DNA from 2 places in the Massilia forsythiae genome. Region 2 is predicted to be linked to the other one. Evidence: predicted binding sites of a transcription regulator. Region 2 holds the regulator's gene; the other holds the start of a gene.
What was found. Region 2 encodes LexA, which represses DNA repair genes until DNA is damaged. Its sites were predicted from a motif close to ACTGTATNNNNATACAGT; they were not measured.
Positions count from the first base shown of each region.

Region 1 (4,209 bases), 1.1 Mb from region 2:
CCGCAGGACAGCGGCCAGGCCGTGCTGTGGTACGGCCGCGCCGCGGAGCAGGGCCATGCCAGCGCCCAGTTCAACCTGGCGCTGATCCACGACGGCGGCCAGGGCGTGGCGCGCGACCCGGCGCTGGCGCTGGCCTGGTTCCGCAAGGCCGCGGACCAGGGCCACGCCGGCGCCCGCAACAACCTCGGCCTGCGCTACGAGCACGGCCAGGGCGTGCCGCAGGACCACGTGCAGGCGGCGCACTGGTACCGCCTGGCGGCCGAGCAGGACTTCGCCGCCGCCCAGTACCACCTCGGCCTGCTGCACGAGGCCGGCCTCGGGGTGGCGCGCGATGCCGCCGCGGCCGCCGCCTGGCAGCGCCGCGCCGCCGAGCAGGGCCACCTGCGCGCCCAGTTCGACCTGGCGCTGCGCTGCGAAAGCGGCAACGGCGTGCCGCAGGATGCGCGCCAGGCGCTGCATTGGTACCGCAAGGCCGCCGACCAGGACTACGCACCGGCCCAGTACATGGTGGGGCAGATGCTGGACCGCGCCGATGCCGGCCCCGGCGGCGCGGCCGATGCGCGCCAGGCGTCCGGCTGGTACCGCAAGGCGGCCGAGCAGGGCCACGCGCTGGCCCAGTTCGCGCTCGGCCTGCGCTACGACAGCGCCCGCGGCGTCGAACGCGACTATCAGGCCGCCCATGCCTGGTACCTGTGCGCGGCGCGCCAGGGCCATGCGCGCGCCCAGTACAACTTGGGCGTGATGTACGCGGCCGGCCAGGGCGTGGCGGCCGACCTGGCCGAAGCGTATGCATGGCTGCAGCGCGCCGCTGGCGCCGGCCTGGCGCCGGCCGCGGCCTACCTGCAGCGCGTGGCGGCGCGCATGGAGCCGGCGCTGCTGGAACAGGCGCAACGGCAGGCGGGAGCGGCATGAACCGTAGTCCCCGCGAAGGCGGGGACCCATGCTCAGTATCCAAAATCGGTATCTTGAAACATGCGGTATGCTTCTAATGTATCGAATCCTGTTACTCGGCATGGGTCCCCGCCAAGGGGGCCGCCGAGGCCGGGGACGACGCTTCTCGAGTCAGCAATATCATTGGTATTACCCGCGCGCGTGGCTGTGCACCTCCACCTCCCTGAACTCGACCAGCACCGTGGCCCCGCTGGCATACAGGATCTCGTGCCGGAAGAAGCCGTCGCCGGCATCGGTCAGTTCATGGTAGCCGAGGTCGCCGAAACCCTCGCCGTCGCGGTACAGCAGCGGCGGCTCGGCCGGGAAGTCGACCAGGATGCGGCGCACCGTGCGGTAGCGCAGCGTCCACACCAGCTGGTCATACACGTCGAGGATGTCCAGCGCCACCCGCACCGGGTGGTTGCCGGGCGCGACCCACGGGCGCGGCGGCTGGCCGAGCGGCGCCGGGCGGCTGCCGTCGGCGATGTCCAGGCGCAGCAATTCGCCTTCGTAGATGTCGACGCGCTCGAAAAAGGCGAACACGTGCTCCGGCAGGCGCGGCCGCATCGCTTCCAGCTGCGCGTGGTAGGCGCGCAGCACCTTGCCGCGGCTGCCGGCAGGGTTTTCTCCCTGCTCGGCATCCTCGCCGTCGCGGGTGCTGGCCCAGAATTCCTTGGTAAAAAATTTCATGTGATTTCAGCCGTATGGGAATTGCGACATGAGTGCGTTCGCGCACCGCAGACGGCATGCGAACTGGGGTATACTGTACATCCATACAGTATTTCTGCCAAGATGGAACTCAAAGACAAACTCGAGATCCTGGCCGATGCCGCCAAGTACGACGCATCCTGCGCCAGCAGCGGTGCGCCCAAGCGCGACTCGGTCGACAAGGATGGATTGGGCGCCACCACGGGCATGGGAATCTGTCACAGCTACACGCCGGACGGGCGCTGCGTGTCGCTGCTGAAAATCCTGCTGACCAACTTCTGCGTCTACGACTGCCAGTACTGCGTCAACCGGCGCAGCTCGAACGTGCCGCGCGCGCGCTTCACGGTCGACGAAGTGGTCAAGCTGACCCAGGATTTTTACCTGCGCAACTACATCGACGGCCTGTTCCTGAGTTCCGGCATCATCCAGTCGAGCGACTACACGATGGAGCAGCTGGTCGAGGTGGCGCGCCGCCTGCGCGAGGACCACAAGTTCCGCGGCTACATCCACCTGAAGACGATCCCGGATGCCGACCCGCGCCTGATCGAACTGGCCGGCAAGTACGCCGACCGCCTGTCCGTCAACATCGAATTGCCGACCCAGGACAGCGTGACGCGGCTGGCGCCGGAAAAGAGCGTGCACACGATCAAGCTGGCGATGGGTTCGATCCGCACCAAGCTCGACGAAAAGGACGACCACCCCAAGGCGCCGGTGTTCGCGCCGGCCGGCCAGAGCACGCAGATGATCGTCGGCGCCGACGCCAGCGACGACCAGACCATCCTCAACACGGCGCAGACGCTGTACGGCAGTTATAAACTGAAGCGGGTGTATTACTCGGCCTTCAGCCCGATCCCGCAGAGTCCGTCCAGCGTGCCGTCGGCACCGCCGCCGCTGCTGCGCGAGCACCGCCTGTACCAGGCCGACTTCCTGATGCGCGGCTACGGCTTCAATGCCGGCGAGATCCTGCCGCAATCCGGTAACCTGGCGCTGGATATCGACCCCAAGCTGGGTTGGGCGCTGGCCAACCGCGAACACTTCCCGCTCGACCTGAACCGCGCCGACGAAAGCATGATCGCGCGCGTGCCCGGCATCGGCCTGCGCTCGGCCAAGCGCCTGATCGACCTGCGCCGCCTGCGACGCATCCGCTGGGAAGATCTGTCGCGCCTGCGCTGCAGCCTGAAAAAGCTGGCGCCCTTCGTGGTGGTCGCCGACTACAAGCCGGCGCAGGGCATGGCTTCGTCCGAGCTGCTGCGGCGCCACCTGGCCGACGCGCCCGAGCAGATGAATCTGTTTCCGGAGCTGCAGGCCGCATGAACGACGACCGCCCGGCGGACCGGTCCGCGCATTCATTCCCGCCGGCGCACGCGCCGGCGGCCGATCCCGCGCCGGCCGATCCCGCGCAGCCGGCTGCGGCCCGGGCCGGCGCGGCCGGTGCGCCGGCCTTCCTCGCCGTGCGCCTGGTGCTGGCCCGGCAGCCGCTGCTGGTCGCTTCCTTCGCCGAATGGCGCGAGGCGGCGCGCGCCTTGCTGGCCTACGAGATCGCCCCGGAACGCGTGACCTGGGGTTCGCCGCACGGCGGCGGCGACCTGTTCACGAGCACGCCGCAGACCGACCTGGCGCAGGACGCCGCCATGCCGGCGCAGGCCGGCGCCGCGCCGGAAGGCGGCGCCGATACGGCCGCCGACGCCGTTGCTGCCGGCGCGCCCGATGTGGCGTCGCTGCCGCCGCTGCCGGCCCGTACGCCGCGTCCGACTCCGCACCTGCCGCGCTCGTTCATGGAGATGCTGCAGAGCGCCGCCTGCTGCCGCGTGCCGGACCGCTGGGCCTTTTTGTACCGCGTCATCTGGCGCTGGCAGCTGGGCCAGCACGACGTGCAGTCGCCCGCCGACGAGGATGGCGCGCGCCTGCAGGCGATGGTGAAGGCGGTGCGCCGCGAAGAGCACGACATGCACGCCTACATCCGCTTCCGCGAGCGGCCGGAGGAGGCCGGCGCGCCGCGCTTCGTGGCCTGGTACGAGCCGCAGCACGATGTGCTGCCGCAGGTGGCAAAGCACTTCGTCAACCGCATGGGCAAGGTCAGCTGGATGATCGCCACGCCCGACGCCAGCGTATTGTGGGATGGCCGCACGCTGCACAACGCCGGCCCGCTGGTGAAGGGAGAGGAAGAGCTGGAAGACGGCGGCGAAGCGCTGTGGCTCACCTATTACCGCAGCATCTTCAACCCGGCGCGCCTGAACACCACCGTGATGCAGCAGCATATCCAGTCGCACCGCTGGAAGAACCTGCCGGAGGGGAAGATCGTGCCGCACATGGTCAGCGAAGCCGCCATGGGCGCGCGCAAGATCGGCCAGTTCCAGGCGGTCGGCCAGCGCCGCGGCACCACCATCCCGATCGCCCCGGAAGCCGCCCAGCCCGATCGCCAGCAGCCGTCCAAACTGGACGAATGCCGCCGCTGCACGCTGTGGGAATTCGCGACCCAGGCGGTGCCGGGCATCGGCCCGCAACAGGCGCAGATCATGTTCGTCGGCGAGCAGCCGGGCGACCAGGAAGACTTGTCCGGCCAGCCTTTCA
Region 1 covers NZ_CP051685.1:2,404,850-2,409,058, forward strand. Annotated here, with positions in the region: gene HH212_RS10380 (SEL1-like repeat protein) at 1-912, shown strand, start outside; gene HH212_RS10385 (hypothetical protein) at 1,081-1,620, opposite strand; gene HH212_RS10390 (putative DNA modification/repair radical SAM protein) at 1,723-2,952, shown strand; gene HH212_RS10395 (UdgX family uracil-DNA binding protein) at 2,949-4,209, shown strand, end outside.
Region 1: HH212_RS10390 (putative DNA modification/repair radical SAM protein) is a predicted target of LexA. The motif match lies at 1,693-1,710, and genes of this name have one in related genera.

Region 2 (4,209 bases):
GATCGGCGGGCACGGCATGGCGCTGGGCGGCGCCCTGACCGACACCGGCCTGTTCGACTGGAGCGCCTTCCCCAACATCGCCCCGAATTTCCGCCGCCTGGCGCCGGCCGCCCAGGGCATGGCGCAGCTGCGCGCCAAGTCGCTGCGCGACTTCGGCGCCTCGCTCGGGCCGGAAGCGGCGCACCACATCGCGGTCGGCGCCGAGACGCTGGCGCTGCGCATGGAGCGCACCTGCGCCAACGCGCTGGCGCTGGCGACGATGCTGGAAGCCGATGAGCGCGTCGCGGCCGTGCACTACCCGGGCCTGGCATCGCACCCGCAGCACGCGCTGTGCGGCGCGCTGTTCCGCAGTTACGGTTCGCTGTTCTCGTTCGAGCTGAAGGACGGCATCGACTGCTTCGACTACCTGAACCGCCTGCAGGTGGCGATCCCGGCCAGCAACCTGGGCGACACGCGCACGCTGGTGATCCCGGTGGCGCACACGATCTTCTTCGAGATGGGGGCGGAGCGCCGCGCCAGCATGGGCATCGCCGAATCCCTGATCCGGGTGTCGGTCGGCATCGAGGATACCGACGACCTGCTGGCCGATTTCGGCAACGCCCTGCAGGGCTGAATCCCGCAGCGCCGGTTTCGTAAAATCCGGTAAAGCGGCCGCTGCGGCGGCGCTTGCCGGTTGAGCCGTGGCCCCGCCCGGGTTATGATCGTGGCATCGTTTCCATTGCCGTCCGCGCCACCTTACGCCATTCCGCCCATGAAAATTGCCCTGTTGTGCGCCGCGCTGCTGTTCACCGACGCGGCGCTGGCCGACGAGCTGGCCGACGCCGATGCCCTGTTCGCCAAGAAAGCCTATCCGCAAGCGCTGCAGAAGTACACCAAGCTGGCGAATGCCGGCAACGTGACGGCCCAGCAGCACCTGGGCGAAATGTATTTCTACGGCGAAGCGGGCAGCGTCGACATGGCCCAGGCATCGCTCTGGTTCGGCAAGGCGGCTGCCAAGGGCAACGCGGTGGCGATCGCCTCGCTCGACCTGATGAAGCAGCGCGCCGCGCGCCGCGCCGACCTCGATTACTGGATCGTCAAGTATGACGGCTCGGACCTGCGCACCGACGAATACCGCTGCCCGGCGCCGCGCTTCCCGGCGATGTCCAAGATCAACGAGGAAATCGACCGCTACAGCGCGCGCATGCAGGCCTGGCAGGCCTGCCACAACCGTTTCGTCCAGTACCTGAACGGTTCGATGCCGCTGACCAAGCGCATCCCGGACGACATCGCCAAGCTGCTGACCAAGGACGAGATGGACAAGGCGACGGCGCACCTGGCGGACGTGGGACAGCGGATCTCGGAAGACACGCAGGTCGGCGGCAAGCTGGTGGTGGCGGATTTCACGGCATGGCGCACGGCGACCGAAGCCTACGTCAACGAGCACAACGAGATGGTCAAGAATGCGCCGCCGCCGGAGAAGGAGGAGCGGAAGTGAGGTTTGATGCGCCGCTGGTAACAATCATGCGATGCGTATGAACGTCGTCCCCGCGCAGGCGGGGACCCATACATCGCCAATGATGGTAGCTCAGCATGGGTCCCCGCCTGCGCGGGGACGACGTGCTGTGTTGCCCGCTATCGCTTCAATGGCGAAGAGCAGCGTGGATCAATGCCACGAACGCAGCAGTCCCACCGCCAAACCTTCCAGCACGAACTCGTCCGTATTCGGATCCACCGTAATCACCGGGAACTCCGGATTTTCCGGCAGCAGCTCGATGGTCGGACCATTCTGGCGGTAGCGCTTGACGGTGACTTCCTCGCCGATGCGGGCCACCACGATCTGGCCGTTCTTGGCGCTGTCGACCTTCTTGACGGCCAGGAAATCGCCGTCGCAGATGCCGGCATCGCGCATCGACCAGCCGCGCACCTTCAGCAGGAAGTCCGGCTTGGCCGAGAACATGGCCGGGTCGACGGAATAGGTGGCTTCGACGTGTTCCTGGGCCAGGATCGGCGAGCCCGCGGCGACGCGGCCGACCAGCGGCAGTGCCATCAGCAGCGCCGGCGGAATGGCCGGCAGCGGGATCGGCGCGGATACCGCCGGCACGGCCGACGGCGGCGTGCCGCCGAGCAGGCGGATGCCGCGCGAGGTGCCGGGAGAAATTTCGATCGCGCCTTTGCGCGCAAGGGCTTGCAGGTGTTCCTCGGCGGCGTTGGCCGAGCGGAAGCCAAGCTCTTGCGCGATTTCGGCGCGGGTCGGCGGGAAGCCGGTGTTGTCGATGGCTTCCTTGATCAGGTTGAGGATCTGTTCTTGCCGTGCGGTGAGCTTAAGCATGGGGGTGCGAGTGGGTATGAGGACAGACTGTATTTTTGTACAGTATGGCGTGGCGTGCAAGGGAAATTACACAATTGGCGCATCTTTTTTGCGCAGTCGCAGCAAGGAAGCGGTAAAAAGCGGGCTTATCACGAACGATAAAGCGATTGAGCGGTTGACTTTTTGCAGTTATAATAGCGGGCTTTCCCTTCCCACACTCGTCTTGACGCCGAGGTGGGCATTTGTTTAAACGTCCTCAAGGAGTGTTGCATGCGTCATTATGAAATCGTGTTTATCGTCCACCCGGACCAGAGCGAGCAGGTCCCGGCGATGATCGAACGCTACAAGACCACGGTCACCTCGCGCGGCGGCCAGATCCACCGCGTCGAAGACTGGGGCCGCCGTCAAATGGCTTACCAGATCCAGAAGCTGCCGAAGGCGCACTACATCTGCATGAACATCGAGTGCGACAACGAGACCCTGGTCGAGCTGGAAACCGCATTCAAATTCAATGATGCCGTGCTGCGTCACCTGACCGTGAAGATGAAGAAGGCCGAGACCGCGCCGTCGCCGATGATGAAGTCGGTCCAGCGCGAAGACGCAGCCAAGACCCATCGCGCCGAGCAGTCGGCCGCGCCGGCCGCCGCTGCCGCTGCCTGAGTAACGGGCCGACGCGCACGGGGTGAACGAGCTGTCGCTGGTTGCCAGCATCACGGAACGCGACACCCTGCGCTATACCCCGGCCGGCATTCCGATCGTCGGCGCGATCCTGCAGCACGGGTCGCAGCAGATGGAAGCGGGTGTGCAGAGGCAGGTCGAGTTCGAGATCACCGCGGTCGCCGCGGGCGAGATTTCGGGCCGCTTCGCCCACGCCGAACTCGGCGCAGTGCACCGCTTCACGGGATTCCTGGCCAGGAAAAGCCGTCACAGCAAAGCCCTGGTGTTTCATATCATTGATTTCAGTGCCGCCTAGCCGATCCAAGATCCAAGCGCGCACGTTTATATAGATACAGGAGCCAAAAATGGCATTCGGTAAAAAGTTCGACAAAAACAAAGCAAAAGAAAAACTGAAGCGCAAACAGCAGAACCCGCTGTTCAAGCGCAAGAAGTTCTGCCGCTTCACCGCCGCCGGCGTGGAACAGGTGGACTACAAGGACGTCGACACCCTGAAGGACTTCGTCCAGGAAAACGGCAAGATCATGCCGGCACGCCTGACCGGCACCAAGGCGCACTACCAGCGTCAAGTCGACACCGCGATCAAGCGCGCGCGTTACCTGGCCCTGCTGCCGTACACCGATCTGCACAACGCTTAATCGCGGTACGCAGTCAGAGAACCTGGAGAATAATATGCAAGTCATCCTGCTGGAAAAAGTCGTCAACGTCGGTAACCTGGGCGACGTGGTCAAGGTCAAGGACGGTTACGCGCGTAACTTCCTGATCCCGCAAAAAATGGCCCGCCGCGCCACCCAATCGGCCGTGGCCGAGTTCGAAGTCAAGCGCGCCGAGCTGGAAAAGGCCGCCGCCGAGAAGCTGTCCGCTTCGCAAGCCCAGGGCGAGAAGCTGAACGGCATGACCGTCACCATCGCCCAGAAGGCCGGCGTCGACGGCCGCCTGTTCGGTTCCGTGACCAACTTCGACATCGCCGAAGCCCTGAGCAAGCAAGGTTTCGCCGTCGAAAAGGCGCAAGTGCGCATGCCGGCCGGCCCGCTGAAGACCACCGGCGAGCACCCGGTTGCCGTCGCGCTGCACACCGACGTCGTGGTTGACGTCACCATCGCCGTCGTCGGCGAAGCAGCCTAAATAAATCGTCGTTCCATCAGTCTCGCAACTGATGCCGTCGTCCCCGCGCAGGCGGGGACCCATGCCGAGTAACCGAAGTCTCGCTGTCGAATACACCCTGGTGTGTCCGATGTAACGAG
Region 2 covers NZ_CP051685.1:3,462,457-3,466,665, forward strand. Annotated here, with positions in the region: gene HH212_RS14810 (cystathionine gamma-synthase family protein) at 1-613, shown strand, start outside; gene HH212_RS14815 (SEL1-like repeat protein) at 752-1,477, shown strand; gene lexA (transcriptional repressor LexA) at 1,646-2,311, opposite strand; gene rpsF (30S ribosomal protein S6) at 2,561-2,950, shown strand; gene priB (primosomal replication protein N) at 2,973-3,263, shown strand; gene rpsR (30S ribosomal protein S18) at 3,313-3,603, shown strand; gene rplI (50S ribosomal protein L9) at 3,638-4,090, shown strand.